Solwaraspora sp. WMMD1047: one gene and its partner. The protein of the gene in region 2 interacts with the protein of the main gene of each other region in a pairwise test. Links are inferred from orthologs where the notes say so. Each region holds a gene or a part of one and is shown on either strand. Other genes may lie near its edges.

Region 1 (7,149 bases), 4.3 Mb from region 2 along the record:
CGCGCGGACCTCGGGTTCGAGTGCGGATTCGGCCGCCGCGATCGCCTCGGCGGGCACCCGGACCCGGTCCAGGCTGATCCCGTCGAAGCGTTCGGTCGCCTCCCGGATCGCCGGGTACCCATGCGCGCGGACCGCCTCGACGATCGGGCGGATCTTCTCCACCGCCACCGAGACGTCCAGCTGGGCACGGGGCAGCAGGCCGTGTGGGTCACGCGCGCCGCCGCGCAGGTCGATCCGGTTCAGCACGCCTGCGAGTCTAGGCGGCCGCTGATGGTCGGGCCGAGGCCGTCCAGCGGGCGGGACGGTGAGCCCGGCCACGGGCGAACGCGGGCCGGCGCCGGGAGGGTCCGGGGGCGGGCGCCGAGGTGATCGCTCACCGGTAGCCGGCGGCTCCGCCGCCGGCCGGGCTGGCGTCGGAGGTTAGGCTCGACCGGTGAGTGCGCGGCTGCCGGTCTTCCCGCTCGGGACGGTGCTGTTTCCCGGCCTGGTGCTGCCGCTGCACATCTTCGAGGAGCGCTACCGGGCGCTGATCCGCCATCTGATCGGGCTGCCCGACGGCACCCCCCGCGAGTTCGGCGTGGTCGCGGTCCGCAGCGGGTGGTCGGCCGCCACCACCGCGGCCGGCCCCGGCGGCCAGCCCAGCTCGGTCGGCCCGATCGGCACCACCGGCACCATCGGCCCCAGCGGCCCCAGCGGCCCCAGCGGCCCGGCCGAGGCCGGTGGCCCGACCGGCTCGGGTGGCCCGACCGGCGGCGCCGGTCCCGGTGCCGGGGCGGGTGGCGGCGGGCCTTCGGGCGGGTACGGGACCGGGCCGGGCCGGGGCGGGGCGGTGCTGCACGAGGTGGGTTGCACGGCCGAGTTGCGCCAGGTGACCGAGTTACCGGACGGCCGGTTCGACGTGGTGACGGTGGGGCGGCGGCGGTTCCGGATCGTCGACGTGGCGGAGGGGTCCGAACCGTATCTGACCGCGGCGGTGGACTGGCTGCCCGAGCCGGCCGGTCGGGAGGACGTGGCCGACCTGCTCGCGCCCCGGGTGCTCGCGGTCTTCCGGCAGTACCTGGGGCTGATCCGGGACGATCCGGAGGAGATCTCCGAGCAGCTGCCTGACGATCCGACGGTGTTGTCGCACCTGGTGGCGGCGACCGCGGCGCTGAGCCTGGCGGACCGTCAACGGCTGCTGGCCACCCTGGACACGGCCGGTCGGCTCCGCGCCGAGCTGCGTCTGCTCACCCGCGAGGCGACTCTGTTGCGCCAGGTTCGGGCGGTGCCGGTGCCGCTGCCGGAGCTGGCCGTTCCGACGAGCCCCAACTGACCACCGGCGGCTCGCCGCCCCCGGCCGTCTGGTCGGCAGCAGGAACGTCGCTGGCGGTGCCCGGATCGGTGACGACGGCGGCTCCGTTCGCCTCAGCGACATCACCTGCGCCACCGGCACCGAACCCCCCGGCGGTTTCCACCGTTGCCGTTCCCGTTCCCGCCGGCGGTCCGCCGGGACCGGCGTCGTATCGCAGGTGGTCGGGCTCAGGTCGCAGCGAGGGGTGCCCCGACCAGCCCGCGAGCAGGGTGTACATGACCGCCACGCCGAATGCCGGCAGCAGCAGGTTGCCCTGGATCGTCGGGATCACCCCCAGCACCCACTCGAAGCCACCGGCCCGCAGGTCCGGCGGCCGGTTGAGAATGTCCCCGACCTGGGCGTCGGCGAGCAGCCGCTGGTACTCGGCGAGGCCGATCCGGCGCCCGACCTGCCAGGCGACCACCGCCGCGCCGAGCGCGCCGAGCACCGCGACGATCAGGCCGAAGGGCCCGCGCCGGCGGCGCAGCAGCAGCCAGACCGCGATCGCGGTCGCCACGCCGAAGCAGAGCCCGATAAGCGTGAACCAGCCGTCGGCGGCGATGAACTCCTCCGGCTGGGCCTGGGTCAGGACCGCCCCGTCCGCGGTTTTGCGGACCGGCACGGCCGGGGCGAGGGCCGCCCAGAGCAACCCGATCGGCAGTCCCAGCAGGGTGATCCCGGCGGCCGTCGCAACTCCGACAAGCGCCGCCAACCCGGGCCGTCGGCCACCGCCGACCGGCGGCCCGGCCGGGACCGGGCCGGCCGAAACCGGGCCGGCCGCCGTGGGGCCGGTCTGGGCGGCCGGCACGGTCGGGTCAGCCGGCAGCGACGTGCCGTCGCCGGCGTCTCCGGACGGCGGATGGGGTTCGGAAGTGGCCGGGCTCACCTGGTGATCCTCTCAGGCCGGACCGGCGATCCGGCCGGCGGACCCGGGATCGGTGGCCGCGGACCGGCGGATCGGGCGGCGGAGCCGCGATCGGTGGCCGCGGACCGGCGGCCGGGCGGCGGAGCCGCGATCCGGCCGGTTTCCCGGCCACCTGCCGGTCCGGCCGGGTGACCGCCGCTTCTCAGCCGGCCACCGCGCTGGGGCCGAGCAGCGCCTTGAGGTCGGCCATCAGCGCCGTGGTGGGCGCCACCCGCAGCGGTCCCAGCCGCAGCACCGTCGCCCGGGAACCGTTGACCAGCCGGACGTGCACCTCGGCCGACCCGGGATGGCTGGTCAGCACCTCCCGCAGCCGCTCCACCAGCGGCGGGGTGCAGCGGGCCGGCGGCAGCGCGAGGATGACGGGCTTCACCTCGTCGGCCGCGGTGATCTCCGGCACCGACAGGTCCATCGCCATCAGCCGGGGCTGGTCGTCGCGCCGGTCCACCCGGCCCTTCACCACGACGATGGCGTCCTCGGCGATGTACTGGCCGACGAGTTCGTAGGTGTTCGGGAAGAACAGCACCTCGACCGCGCCGCCCAGGTCCTCCAGGCTCGCCGACGCCCACGCCCGGCCCTGCTTGGTGATCCGCCGCTGCACCCCGGAGAGGATCCCCGCGAGGGTCACCACCTGGCCGTCGGGCACAGCCCCCTCCTCGCCGAGCGAGGCGATGGAGCGGTCGGCCGCCGCGGCGAGCACGTGCTCCACCCCGAACAGCGGGTGGTCGGAGACGTAGAGCCCGAGCATCTCCCGTTCGAAGGTGAGCAGGTCGGTCTTGTCCCACTCGGTGCTGGGAATCTGCGGGGTGACCACCATCGCGCCGCCGGGCGCGCCGTCGCCGGCGCCGAACGCGTCGCCGAACAGGTCGTACTGGCCGACCGCCTCGTTGCGCTTGATGTCGAGGAAGGAGTCGATCGCGTCGGCGTGCACGGCGAGCAGCCCCTTGCGGGTGTGCCCGAGCGAGTCGAAGGCGCCCGCCTTGATCAGCGATTCGACGGTGCGCTTGTTGCAGGCGACGGCGTCGACCTTGCGCAGGTAGTCGTAGAAGTCGGTGTAGGCGCCCTTCTCCCGGCGGTTGCGCCGGATGGACTCCACCACGTTGACGCCGACGTTGCGGACCGCGGCGAGGCCGAACCGGATGTTCTCGCCGACCGCGGCGAACCGGGCGTTGGACTCGTTCACGTCCGGCGGCAGGACCTTGATCCTCATCCGCCGGCACTCGGCCAGGTAGACGGCGGCCTTGTCCTTGTCGTCGCCGACGCTGGTGAGCAGGGCGGCCATGTACTCGGCCGGGTAGTTGGCCTTGAGGTACGCGGTCCAGTACGAGACCAGCCCGTACCCGGCGGTGTGTGCCTTGTTGAAGGCGTAGTCGGAGAACGGGACCAGGATGTCCCAGAGCGTCTTGATCGCCTCCGGGGAGTAGCCGTTGTCCCGCATGCCCTGCGAGAACGGCACGTACTCCTTGTCCAGGATCTCCTTCTTCTTCTTGCCCATCGCCCGGCGCAGCAGGTCGGCGGCGCCGAGGGTGTAGCCGGCGAGCTGCTGGGCGATCGCCATCACCTGCTCCTGGTAGACGATCAACCCGTAGGTGTCGCCCAGGATCTCGGCGAGCGGCTCGGCCAGCTCCGGGTGGATCGGCACCACCGGCTTGCGGTTGTTCTTGCGGTCGGCGTACTCGTTGTGGGCGTTGGCGCCCATCGGACCCGGCCGGTAGAGGGCGAGCACCGCCGAGATGTCCTCGAAGTTGTCCGGCACCATCGAGCGCAGCAGCGACCGCATCGGCCCGCCGTCGAGCTGGAACACCCCGAGCGTGTCGCCCCGGGCCAGCAGCTCGTAGGTGGGTTTGTCGTCCAGCGGCAGCTCCTCCAGGACCATGTCCAGGCCCCGGTTCTCCTTGATCGACTCGACGCAGTCGTCCATCACGGTGAGGTTGCGCAGGCCCAGGAAGTCCATCTTGAGCAGGCCGATGGTCTCGCAGGCGCCCATGTCCCACTGGGTGATGATGGCGCCGTCCTGCTCGCGCTTCTGGATCGGCAGCACGTCCATCAGCGGGTCCCGGGACAGGATCACCCCGGCGGCGTGCACCCCCCACTGCCGCTTGAGCCCCTCCAGCCCCTTGGCCGTGTCGACGATCTTCTTGACCTCGGCGTCGGACTCGTAGAGCTGGCGGAACTCCACCGCCTCCGGGTAGCGCGGGTGCTTCGGGTCGAAGATGCCGCCGAGCGGGATGTCCTTGCCCATCACCGGCGGCGGCATCGCCTTGGTGATCCGGTCGCCCATCGCGAACGGGTAGCCGAGCACCCGGGCGGCGTCCTTCACCGCCGCCTTCGCCTTGATCGTGCCGTAGGTGATGATCTGGGCGACCCGCTCCTCGCCGTACCGCTCGGTCGCGTACCGGATCATGTCGCCGCGCCGACGCTCGTCGAAGTCCATGTCGATGTCGGGCATCGAGACGCGGTCGGGGTTGAGGAACCGTTCGAAGAGCAGGCCGTGCGGGATCGGGTCCAGCTCGGTGATGCCCAGGGCGTACGCGATCAGGGCGCCGGCGGCCGACCCACGGCCCGGACCGACCCGGATGCCCTCCCGCTTGGCGTAGTCCACCAGGTCGGCGGTGACCAGGAAGTAGCCGGGGAAGCCCATCTTCAGGATCACGTCGAGCTCGTACTCGGCCTGCTTGCGGTGCCCCTCCGGCACGCCGCCGGGGAACCGCCGCTCCAGCCCGCGCAGCACCTCCTTGCGCAGGAAGGTCTCCTCGGTCTCGCCGGCCGGCACCGGGAACTGCGGCATCAGGTTGCGGGAGGCGAACAGCGCCGAGTAGTCGCCGATCTTCTCGGCGATCTCCAGGGTGTTGTCGCAGGCGCCCGGCACCTCCGCGTCCCACAGCGCCCGCATCTCGGCCGGCGACTTGAGGTAGAAGTCCCGGGCGTCGAACTTGAACCGCTTCGGGTCGGCCATCGTCGACCCGGACTGCACGCAGAGCAGCACCTCGTGCGCGTCGGCATCCCGGTCGTAGGTGTAGTGCAGGTCGTTGGTGGCCACCGGCTTGAGGTTGAGCCGCTTGCCGAGCCGGATCAGGTCCTGCCGGACCCGGGTCTCGATGTCCAGACCGTGGTCCATCAGCTCCAGGTAGTAGTTGTCCGCACCGAAGATGTCCCGGAACTCGGCCGCCGACTCGCACGCCTTGTCGAAGTTGCCGATCCGCAGCCAGGTCTGCACCTCGCCGGAGGGGCAGCCGGTGGTGGCGATGATCCCCTTGCCGTACTCGTGCAGCAGTTCGCGGTCCGCGCGCGGCTTGTAGAAGTACCCCTCCAGGCTGGCCCGCGACTGCATCCGGAACAGGTTGCGCAGCCCGTCACCGTCCGCGGCGAGCATGGTCAGGTGGGTGTACGCGCCACCGCCGGAGACGTCGTTCTCGCCGCCGTCGGCCCAGCGCACCCGGGTCCGGTCCCGCCGGTCGGTGCCCGGGGTGAGATACATCTCGCTGCCGATGATCGGCCGGATCCCGGCCGCGGTGGCCTGCTTGTAGAAGTCGTACGCCCCGAACAGGTTGCCGTGGTCGGTCATCGCCAGCGCGGGCATGCCGAGCCGGTTGGCCTCGGCGAACAGGTCCTTGAGTCGGGCCGCCCCGTCGAGCATCGAGTACTCGGTGTGTACGTGCAGGTGCACGAACGAGTCAGCCACGGATCCCCTCCACCTCTGCGCCACCCCCCGGCGCCGCTGGCAGCCTAGTCCTGAAGTGATCGGCCGGCCAGGCACCGGGCCGCGGGGTCAGCGGGCGAAGGGTTCGACCATCACCGATGCCGCCAGCAGCCACGCCTGCCGGGTCTCGTCCTGGAGCTGGTGGTACTCGATGGAGGAGCCGGTCTCCAGCGCGGCGTCGTACGGCACCACCGCCACCGCCCGGGTCCGGGTGGCGAAGTGCCGCTGCAGATCGTCCAGGAGCGGCGACCGGCCCGGAGTCGGGCAGGAGAGCAGGGTCACCGCGTTGTCGGCCAGCTCGCCCATCCCGACGTCGTGCAGCAGGTCGAGCATCCAGTCGGCGGTGAAGGCGGCGTCCTCGCGCGGCACCGTGGTGACGACCAGCTGGTCGGCGGCCTGCAGCACGGTCTGCCAGTTCGCGCTCTCCACGTTGTTGCCGGTGTCCACGCAGATCACGTCGTGGGTGCGGCGCAGCAGCTCCAGCACCCGGCGGACGGTGTGCTGGTCGAGCCGTTGGGCGAAGCGTGGGCTCTCCTCCCCGGCCAGCACGTCGTACGAGCCGTCGGAGGCGTGCCGCAGGTAGTCGTCGAGCCGGTCGGTCAGGTCGGCGCCGTGCCGGGACTCGACGTCCAGCAGGTCGGCGACCAGGTGCCGGATCGTCCGGGCGTGTCGGGCACTGCCGGCCCGCAGCCCGAGGGTGCCGCGCAGCTCGTTGTCGTCCCAGGCCAGCACGCCCCGGCCGCGCACGCTGCCGATGGTGGCAGCGCCGAGGACGGTCGCGGTGGTCTTGTGTACGCCCCCCTTGGGGTTGGCGAAGGCCAGCACCCGCGGGGTGCCGAGGTCGCGGCGCAGCACGCTCACCGCCCGCTCGACCTCGCTGTCGGTCCGGCTCTCCTGCCACTCCACCCGGGCCGGGTAGCCGGCCTCGCGGGTCACCCGGGCCCGCTCGGGGGCGGGCTGCGGCGGCACCGGAGGATGGCCGCGCCGGGCCGGCGGCAGCGGCGGGGCGGGCATCCGCTCCGGACCGGGATGCACCGGCGGCGGCGCGACCGGGGGGTGCGCGACCGGCGGCCCGGGTGGCGGGGGCGCGGGTGGCGGGACCGGCGGCGGCGCCACCACCGGGGGCGGCGCGACCGGGGCGGTGCGGTAGCCGTCGAGCAGCGCGTAGCGGGACTGCCGCGGCTCCGGCTGGTAACC
Region 2 (7,677 bases):
GCGCTCCAACCGATCGCCTTGAGCAGGACGGTGACCGCCTGGCGGCGCTTGCGGTCGATGCGGACACCGACGGTGTCGCGCTTGTCGATGTCGAACTCCAGCCAGGCACCCCGGCTCGGGATGACCTTGACGCTGGACAGGTCGCGGTCGGACGTCTTGTCCGGCTGCTTGTCGAAGTAGACGCCCGGGGACCGGACGAGTTGGCTGACCACGACGCGCTCGGTGCCGTTGATGATGAAGGTGCCCTTCGGCGTCATCATCGGGAAGTCCCCCATGAACACCGTCTGGCTCTTGATCTCGCCAGTGGTGTTGTTGGTGAACTCCGCGGTCACGAAGAGCGGCGCGCAGTAGGTCAGGTCCTTCTCCTTGCACTCCTCGATCGAGGCCTTGACCTCGTCGAAGCGGGGCGCGGAGAAGGACAGGGACATGGTGCCGGAGAAGTCCTCAATGGGACTGATCTCTTCAAGGATCTCGGCGAGACCCGATCGGGCGTGCGGGTCGCCAGCCGACCGGCCCTGCCAAGCCTCGTTGCCGACCAGCCAGTCAAAGGACTCGTTCTGGATGGCGAGGAGGTTGGGGACCTCGAGGTGTTCGGTGATCCGGCCGAATGAGATTCGACGGGGCGCGAAAGCGCTCGACGTACGACTGGTCTTCGCAGGGCGGGAAGCTGCCAAGATGCGTCCTTCCGAGGACCGGTGCTGCAGAACGGCTGTTACGCGTGCACTCCAATGGCCCCACTCCAAATATCCATAATCGGACATTCCGAGCAGGGGTCAAGTCGGAAGGCAGCGCAAACTAGCAGTGTAGCCGAGCGGCTAACCGCTGTCCAGCCCATCCAGGCAGGGCGCTGCAGAACGTGTCGCGGACCAGAGCCGCCGCGCGTAGAACCGCGCTCCCACGTCCTCGCACGCATCCCGCTGGGGCCACCTCGGCTCCGGCGGCGGGTGGTGCTGTTGCCGCCAATACCCAGGTGATGGCCGTCGCAAGCGCGGAAGGTCTTGCAGAACCCAGCGTGCCTGTACGTGCCGGGCCACGTCAAGACTTGACGGCCGGGTCAGCCAACGACTTGTCCGTTCGCGGGGCGTACTCGACGCGTCGCAGCGCGCTCCCGGCCGTCCGGACGGCCGGGCCAACCGCCTGGTCACCCCGAGTTAGCCCTGATCACGGCGTGTCGCGCCGGGACACGACGCGAGCGGGCGGGAATCCGGTTGTCGGATCCCCGCCCGCTCGGCGGAACTGTGCCGCAGCTCACTCCGGAACCCGGAGTCGGCCGCTTCACCGGGTCGCCGGCAAGACCGGCGACCGGCACTACTTCAGGGTGACCTTGGCGCCCTCGCCCTCGAGCTTGGCCTTGGCCTTCTCGGCGGTCTCCTTGTTGGCCTTCTCCAGGACGGCCTTCGGCGCGGCCTCGACCAGGTCCTTGGCCTCCTTGAGGCCCAGGCCGGTCAGCTCGCGGACGACCTTGATGACCTGGATCTTCTTGCCGCCGTCGGCGTCCAGGATGACGTCGAACTCGTCCTGCTCCGGCTCGGCCTCGGCCGGCGCGGCCGCGCCACCGGGCGCCGCCATCGCGACCGGCGCGGCGGCGGTGACGTCGAAGGTCTCCTCGAACTGCTTCACGAACTCCGACAGCTCGATCAGCGTCATCTCCTTGAACGCGTCGAGCAGCTCGTCGGTGCTGAGCTTCGCCATGGCTGGCGTCCTTCCTTCTTACTTACGTGGGTCTGGGGATGTATCGGGGATGTTCGGGGTGGGCCGGCCGTCAGGCCTGCCCCTCCTGCTCGCGCTTGTCCTGCAGAGCGGCCGCGAGGCGGGCGGTCTTCGACAGCGGCGCCTGGAACAGGGCCGCGGCCTTGCTCAGGCTCGCCTTCATCCCGCCGGCCAGCTTGGCCAGCAGAACCTCGCGCGACTCCAGGTCGGCCAACCGGCTGACCTCTTTGGCCGTGATCGCCTTGCCCTCGAAGACGCCGCCCTTGATGACGAGCTTCGGGTTGGCCTTAGCGAACTCGCGCAGACCCTTCGCCGCCTCGACGACGTCGCCGGAGACGAAGGTCAGCGCGGTAGGACCGGTGAACAGCTCGTCGAGGCCCTGGATGCCCGCGTCCGTCGCGGCGCGCTTGGCCAGCGTGTTCTTGGCCACCGCGTAGGTGGTCTCCTGGCCGAGTGAACGCCGCAGCTGGGTGAGCTGGGCGACCGTGAGGCCACGGTACTCGGTCAGCACGGTCGCTCCCGCGTTGCGGAAGTGCTCGGTGAGCTCGGCGACGGCCGTGGCCTTGTCGGCCCGAACCGGCTTGTCCGCCATGTCCCTCCTCTCTCATTGCTGCAGGCTGGCCACCGTCGAGGCCGGAGCCTTGCGGACGGGTGGTGAAGGAGCGCGACAACGAGAAAGCCCCGGCGCAGGGCGCACGGGGCGAGCACAGCTCAATGATCACGGCCCGGGGGCCGGTAGCACTGCCGGGTTTCGCTTACCGCCCTGCGCGGGCCGCCCCGTCGAAACGGAACCTTCGACCGTGCCGGAGCACGGTGACCAGCGGTCTCTGGGTGGAACTTCGACCAAGAGTACGCGACCGGCCAACCGACCGCCAACTCGCCCCGGAACGACCGGGGCGCCGCCACCTCGCGGTGACAGCGCCCCGATCGGACCGTTCAGGCAGTTCAGGAGTCCGCGGACTCCTCGGTGAAGTTCTTGATCACGTTCGGGTCGACCGGGACACCCGGACCCATGGTCGTGGTGAGGGTGACCTTCTTGAGGTACTTGCCCTTGGCCGCCGACGGCTTCGCCCGCAGCACCTCGTCCAGCACCGCCGCGTAGTTGTCGACCAGCTGCGACTCGGAGAAGGACGCCTTACCGATGATCAGGTGCAGGTTGGAGTGCTTGTCGACGCGGAAGGTGATCTTTCCGCCCTTGATGTCGGTGACGGCCTTTGTCACGTCCATCGTCACGGTGCCGGTCTTCGGGTTCGGCATCAGGCCGCGCGGGCCCAGGATCCGCGCGATCCGACCGATCTTCGCCATCTGGTCCGGGGTGGCGATGGCGGCGTCGAAGTCCAGCCAACCCTCCTGGATCCGGGCGACCAGCTCGTCGCTGCCCACCTCGTCGGCACCGGCGGCGACGGCCTCCTCGGCCATGGCGCCGGTCGCGAAGACGATCACCCGGGCCGTCTTGCCGGTCCCGTGGGGCAGGTTCACCGTGCCGCGCACCATCTGGTCCGCCTTACGCGGGTCGACGCCGAGGCGCATCGCGACCTCGACCGTGGCGTCGAACTTGACGGTGCTGGTGTCCTTGGCGAGCTTGACCGCCTCGGCCGGACCGTACAGCTTGTTCCGGTCGATAGCCTCGGAGGCCTTGCGGTAGCTCTTGCTGCGCTGCATGTCTGAGTTCTCCTGTGGTGTCTGGCGGGGCGCGCCGCGCCCCTCCCACGACGGCGGTCCGGCCGGACCGCCGCGGTTGTCATTCCTTGATCGTGATCCCCATCGACCGGGCGGTGCCGGCGATGATCTTCTCGGCCTGGTCCAGGTCGTTGGCGTTCAGGTCGGTCATCTTCTTCTCGGCGATCTCCCGCAACTGGGCGCGGGTCACCGAGCCGACCTTGTCCTGGTGCGGAACGCCGGAACCCTTCGGCACCCCGGCGGCCTTGATCAGCAGACGGGCGGCCGGCGGCGTCTTCAGCACGAAGGTGAAGGTCCGGTCCTCGTAGACGCTGATCTCGGCGGGAACGATGTCGCCCCGCTGCGACTCGGTCTGCGCGTTGTAGGACTTGCAGAACTCCATGATGTTGACGCCGTGCTGGCCCAGCGCCGGACCGACCGGCGGCGCCGGCGTGGCCTGGCCCGCCGGCAACTGGAGCGTGAAGGTCTTGACGAGCTTCTTCTTCGGAGGCATGTCTCTTCCTGGGGCTTGATCCGGTGAGGTGCGGCCGACCCGATGCGGCGCACCCGAGGTGACCCGCGGAGCGCGCACGGTCAAGCGCGACCCGCGGGGGTCGACGTTCTAGGCTAGCGCAGGGCCGGATCCGGCAATCGAGCGGGCGACGCTAGATCTTGGCAACCTGGTTGAAGTTGAGCTCGACCGGCGTCTCCCGGCCGAAGATCGACACCAGTACCTTGAGCTTCTGCTGGTCGGCGTTGATCTCACTGATCGTCGCCGGCAGCGACGCGAACGCGCCGTCGGTCACGGTGACCGAATCGCCGACCTCGAAGTCCAGGACCTTGACCTCGGGCTTCGCCTTCTTCTGCTCGGTCTCCACCGCCGGGGCCAGCCACTTCAGCACCTCGTCGAGGGAGAGCGGCGCCGGCCGGTCGGCCCGGTCGGTGGCGCCGACGAAGCCGGTCACCCCGGGGGTGTTCCGGACGCAGGAGTACGACTCGGGCGTCAGCTCCATCCGGACCAGGATGTAGCCCGGGAAGACCTTGTTCTGGACCTGCAGGCGCTTGCCGTTCTTGACCTCGACCTCTTCCCGGGTCGGCACCTCGACCTGGTAGATGAACTCTTCCATGTCGAGGCTGGTGATCCGGGTCTCGAGGTTGGTCTTGACCTTGTTCTCGTAGCCGGCGTAGGAGTGCACCACGTACCAGTCGCCCGGCGCGTAGCGCAGCTTCTGCCGCAGCTCCGCGACCGGGTCGAAGTTCTCGTCGGGCGCCGAACCGTTGGTGGCCTCGAACTCCGGCTCGCTGGCGGCCTCGACCGACTCGTCACCCGCCGCCGTCGCGACCGCGGACTGCTCGTCCGCGGTACCGGCGGTCTCGTCGTACTCAGGCACGCTCGCTCACTTCCGTCACTATCAGCTGATCACGTCGTCAGCTCGGATTGCCGAAGACCCACAGCATGGCCCGCGCGAACCCGTAGTCGAGCAGGACGACGATCGACGTCATCACGGCGATGAACACGACCACGACCGTGGTGTAGGTCAACAGCTCCTTGCGGGTCGGCCAGATGACCTTACGCAGTTCCGCCACTACCTCGCGGAAGAACCGTCCGACGCGCCCGAATATTCCGACCCGCCCGGTTTCCGACTTCGACTTCGGCTGGCTCTCGGTGGACTCCGCCTTCTTGCGGGTGGCGGTGCCGCCCCGGGAGAGCTCCCGGTCGTCGTCCTCGACGACGTCGTCGTCCGCCGGGTCGTCGAGGCGGTCGTCGACAGCCTCGTCGTCCAGGCGGTCGTTCGCGTCGTCCTCACCGCGCCGATTCTTGTCGGCCACTTCGACCTCCGTCGCCAATTGGTTCGCACGTCGGTGGACGCACGCTCGCTGGTCACGCCGGCCGAATCCGACCCCCCTTGGAACGGTCAGGCCTCAGGCGCAGGGGTGACAGGACTTGAACCTGCAGCCTGCGGTTTTGGAGACCGCTGCTCTGCCAATTGAGCTACACCCCTAGGTAGGACAGCCGAACCCACTCCGGCACGCAGGCCAAAGCAGGGCCACTTGCCCCACGGCGGACCAGTGTACGGGTACCGGCCCGAGTTTCCCAACCGGACCGCCCCGGTACGCCGGCCACGGCTCAGCCCGGTGTCGGCCGCGCCGTCCGGATCGTCGCCCGAGCCTGGGACAGCACCCGCTCGCCGGCACAGGTCGCAGTCAGATCGAGCTGCGTCGAACCGTCGTCGGCCACCGCCCGCACCTTGGCGCGTACCTCGATCTCGGTTCCGGTGTCGTCGTCGGGTACCACCACCGGCCGGGCGAACCGGACCCCGTACTCGATCACCGCGTCCGGCGAGCCGGCCCACCCGGTGACCGCCCGACCGACGAGCGCCATCGTCAGCATGCCGTGCGCGATGACGCCCGGCAGCCCGACCTTCGTCGCGATCCGGTCGCTCCAGTGGATCGGGTTGAAGTCACCCGAGGCGCCCGCGTAGCGGACCAGGTCCGCCCGGGTCACCCGGAACGTCTGGACCGGCAGCTCCTGTCCGACCGTCAGCGTGCTCTGGGTCTCCAACCGGATCAGCCCTCCCCCCTGATGACCAGCCTCGACCAGACGCTCACCACCGGCTCACCGGCCACGGTCGCCACGTCGGTCCGGAAGGTCACGAAGTCGTGCCCGCCCCTGGAGATGATCTCCTCGATGCTGCTGGCGCAGGTCAACTCGTCCCCGGCCACCACCGGCCGGGTGTACGCGAACCGCTGGTCACCGTGCACCAGCCGCTCGGCGTCGGCGCCCAACGCCGGATCCTCGATGATCTGCTGGATCGCGGGAATTGTCAGCACCACCGGGAAGGTGACCGGCGCCACCACGTCCGGATGCCCCATCGAGCGGGCTGCGGCCGGATCGTTGTGCGCCGGATCGCCGGCCCCGATCGCCGCGGCGAACTCACGGATCTTTTCCCGGCCCACGAGGTACGGCGGCGTCGGGGCGAAACTGCGCCCGACGAAGGAGGAGTCCATCGGCATGCCGAGAAACTACACGCCCGCCACCCGGCCCGGAACCGACGGCCGGTCGGGACGGTGCACCCGTCCCGACCGGCCGTGGTCCGCAAGCTCAGCGGGTCTCGCGGTGCAGGGTGTGCTTGCCGTCCCGGGGGCAGAACTTCTTCAGCTCGATGCGGTCCGGGTCGTTACGGCGGTTCTTACGCGTGATGTAGTTGCGCTCCTTGCACTCCACACACGCCAAGGTGATCTTCGGACGGACATCGGTCGCCTTAGCCACGGCGGAGTGCCTTCCTCGATAACGGATCAACTACGACGTACCAGCGTAGACGCCCGGAGGGCGGACACGCAAAGTGGGCGCCTGCCGGCGCCCATCCGATCGGGTCCCCGGGACCGACCCGGCGACCGGAAGTAGCGGTGGCCGGACTTGAACCGGCGACACAGCGATTATGAGCCGCTTGCTCTGCCATCTGAGCTACACCGCCGTGGGCGGGTCACAAGAACCCTCTGAGCCCCCTTACGGAATCGAACCGTAGACCTTCTCCTTACCATGGAGACGCTCTGCCGACTGAGCTAAGGGGGCGCACGCGATCTTTCCTGCGGACGCGCAGGGGTAAGAGTACACGGGCGCGCGCGCGAGGTGAAATCAGATCCCCGCCGGCCGCCTGACCCCGCTGGGCCAGTTCTCGGCGCCCGTCGCCGGGACCGCCCGCAGCCGGCGTACGTCCGGCGCCAACGGCGTCTCGGACTCCGCCTGGGCACCGAACCAGGCCTCCAGCCGCTCGTACGGCAGCGGCCGGCTGAACAGGAACCCCTGGCCGATCTCGCAGCCGATGTCCTGCAGCAGCTCCAGGGTCAGCTCGCTCTCCACCCCCTCGGCCACCACCGCGAGGCCGAACTGCTGGGAGAGGGTCACCACCGCGTTCACGATGGCCAGGTCCACCGGGTCGGTCGCCATCCCCTGGACGAACGACTGATCGACCTTCACCTCGTTGACCGGCAGCCGCCGCAGGTGGGACAGGGACGAGTAGCCGGTGCCGAAGTCGTCCACGGAGAGGCGTACGCCGATGTCCCGCAGCCGGCGCAGGATCGGCACCGGCCGGTCCGTGCCGTCCAGGACGCCGGCCTCCTTGATCTCGAAGGTGACCAGCTCGGGCGCCACGCCGTACTCGGTGAGCAGCTCCTGGACCCGGGCGGGGAAGTGCGGGTCGGTGAGCGTACGCGAGGAGAGATTGACCGCGACGGCGAGCGGGTGCTCGGCGTCGGTCCAGTCCCGGCTGCGCCGCAGCCCCTCCCGCAGCACCGCCTCGGTGAGTC

Evidence for each region. The genes of interacting proteins can lie anywhere in the genome.
Region 1: the proteins of rplL (region 2) and dnaE interact in binary tests that used the Escherichia coli proteins (3 or more experiments, as listed by UniProt). The link is inferred for Solwaraspora sp. WMMD1047 from one-to-one orthologs.

Annotation. Positions count from the first base shown.
Region 1 is NZ_JARUBL010000001.1:5,056,587-5,063,735, forward strand. What follows is about bases 2,198-6,306. They hold dnaE (DNA polymerase III subunit alpha), read right to left. Parts: upstream 5,935-6,306; coding sequence 2,398-5,934; downstream 2,198-2,397. Other genes in these bases: O7627_RS22855 (DUF2567 domain-containing protein), read right to left, coding at 2,198-2,216; O7627_RS22865 (AAA family ATPase), read right to left, coding at 6,022-6,306. In the rest of the region: hisD (histidinol dehydrogenase), read right to left, coding at 1-246; O7627_RS22850 (LON peptidase substrate-binding domain-containing protein), read left to right, coding at 434-1,312; more of O7627_RS22855, read right to left, coding at 1,227-2,197; more of O7627_RS22865, read right to left, coding at 6,307-7,149. UniProt on the Escherichia coli protein: DNA polymerase III is a complex, multichain enzyme responsible for most of the replicative synthesis in bacteria. This DNA polymerase also exhibits 3' to 5' exonuclease activity. The alpha chain is the DNA polymerase catalytic subunit.
Region 2 is NZ_JARUBL010000001.1:782,513-790,189, reverse strand. Bases 1-2,949 are described here. They hold rplL (50S ribosomal protein L7/L12), read right to left. Parts: upstream 1,693-2,949; coding sequence 1,309-1,692; downstream 1-1,308. Other genes in these bases: rplA (50S ribosomal protein L1), read right to left, coding at 2,656-2,949; rplJ (50S ribosomal protein L10), read right to left, coding at 1,763-2,302; O7627_RS03705 (DNA-directed RNA polymerase subunit beta), read right to left, coding at 1-674. In the rest of the region: more of rplA, read right to left, coding at 2,950-3,372; rplK (50S ribosomal protein L11), read right to left, coding at 3,452-3,883; transcription termination/antitermination protein NusG, read right to left, coding at 4,035-4,760; preprotein translocase subunit SecE, read right to left, coding at 4,798-5,199; O7627_RS03665 (MaoC family dehydratase), read right to left, coding at 5,498-5,932; O7627_RS03660 (MaoC family dehydratase N-terminal domain-containing protein), read right to left, coding at 5,938-6,384; rpmG (50S ribosomal protein L33), read right to left, coding at 6,473-6,640; O7627_RS03640 (EAL domain-containing protein), read right to left, coding at 7,007-7,677. UniProt on the Escherichia coli protein: The binding site for several of the GTPase factors involved in protein synthesis (IF-2, EF-Tu, EF-G and RF3). Is thus essential for accurate translation.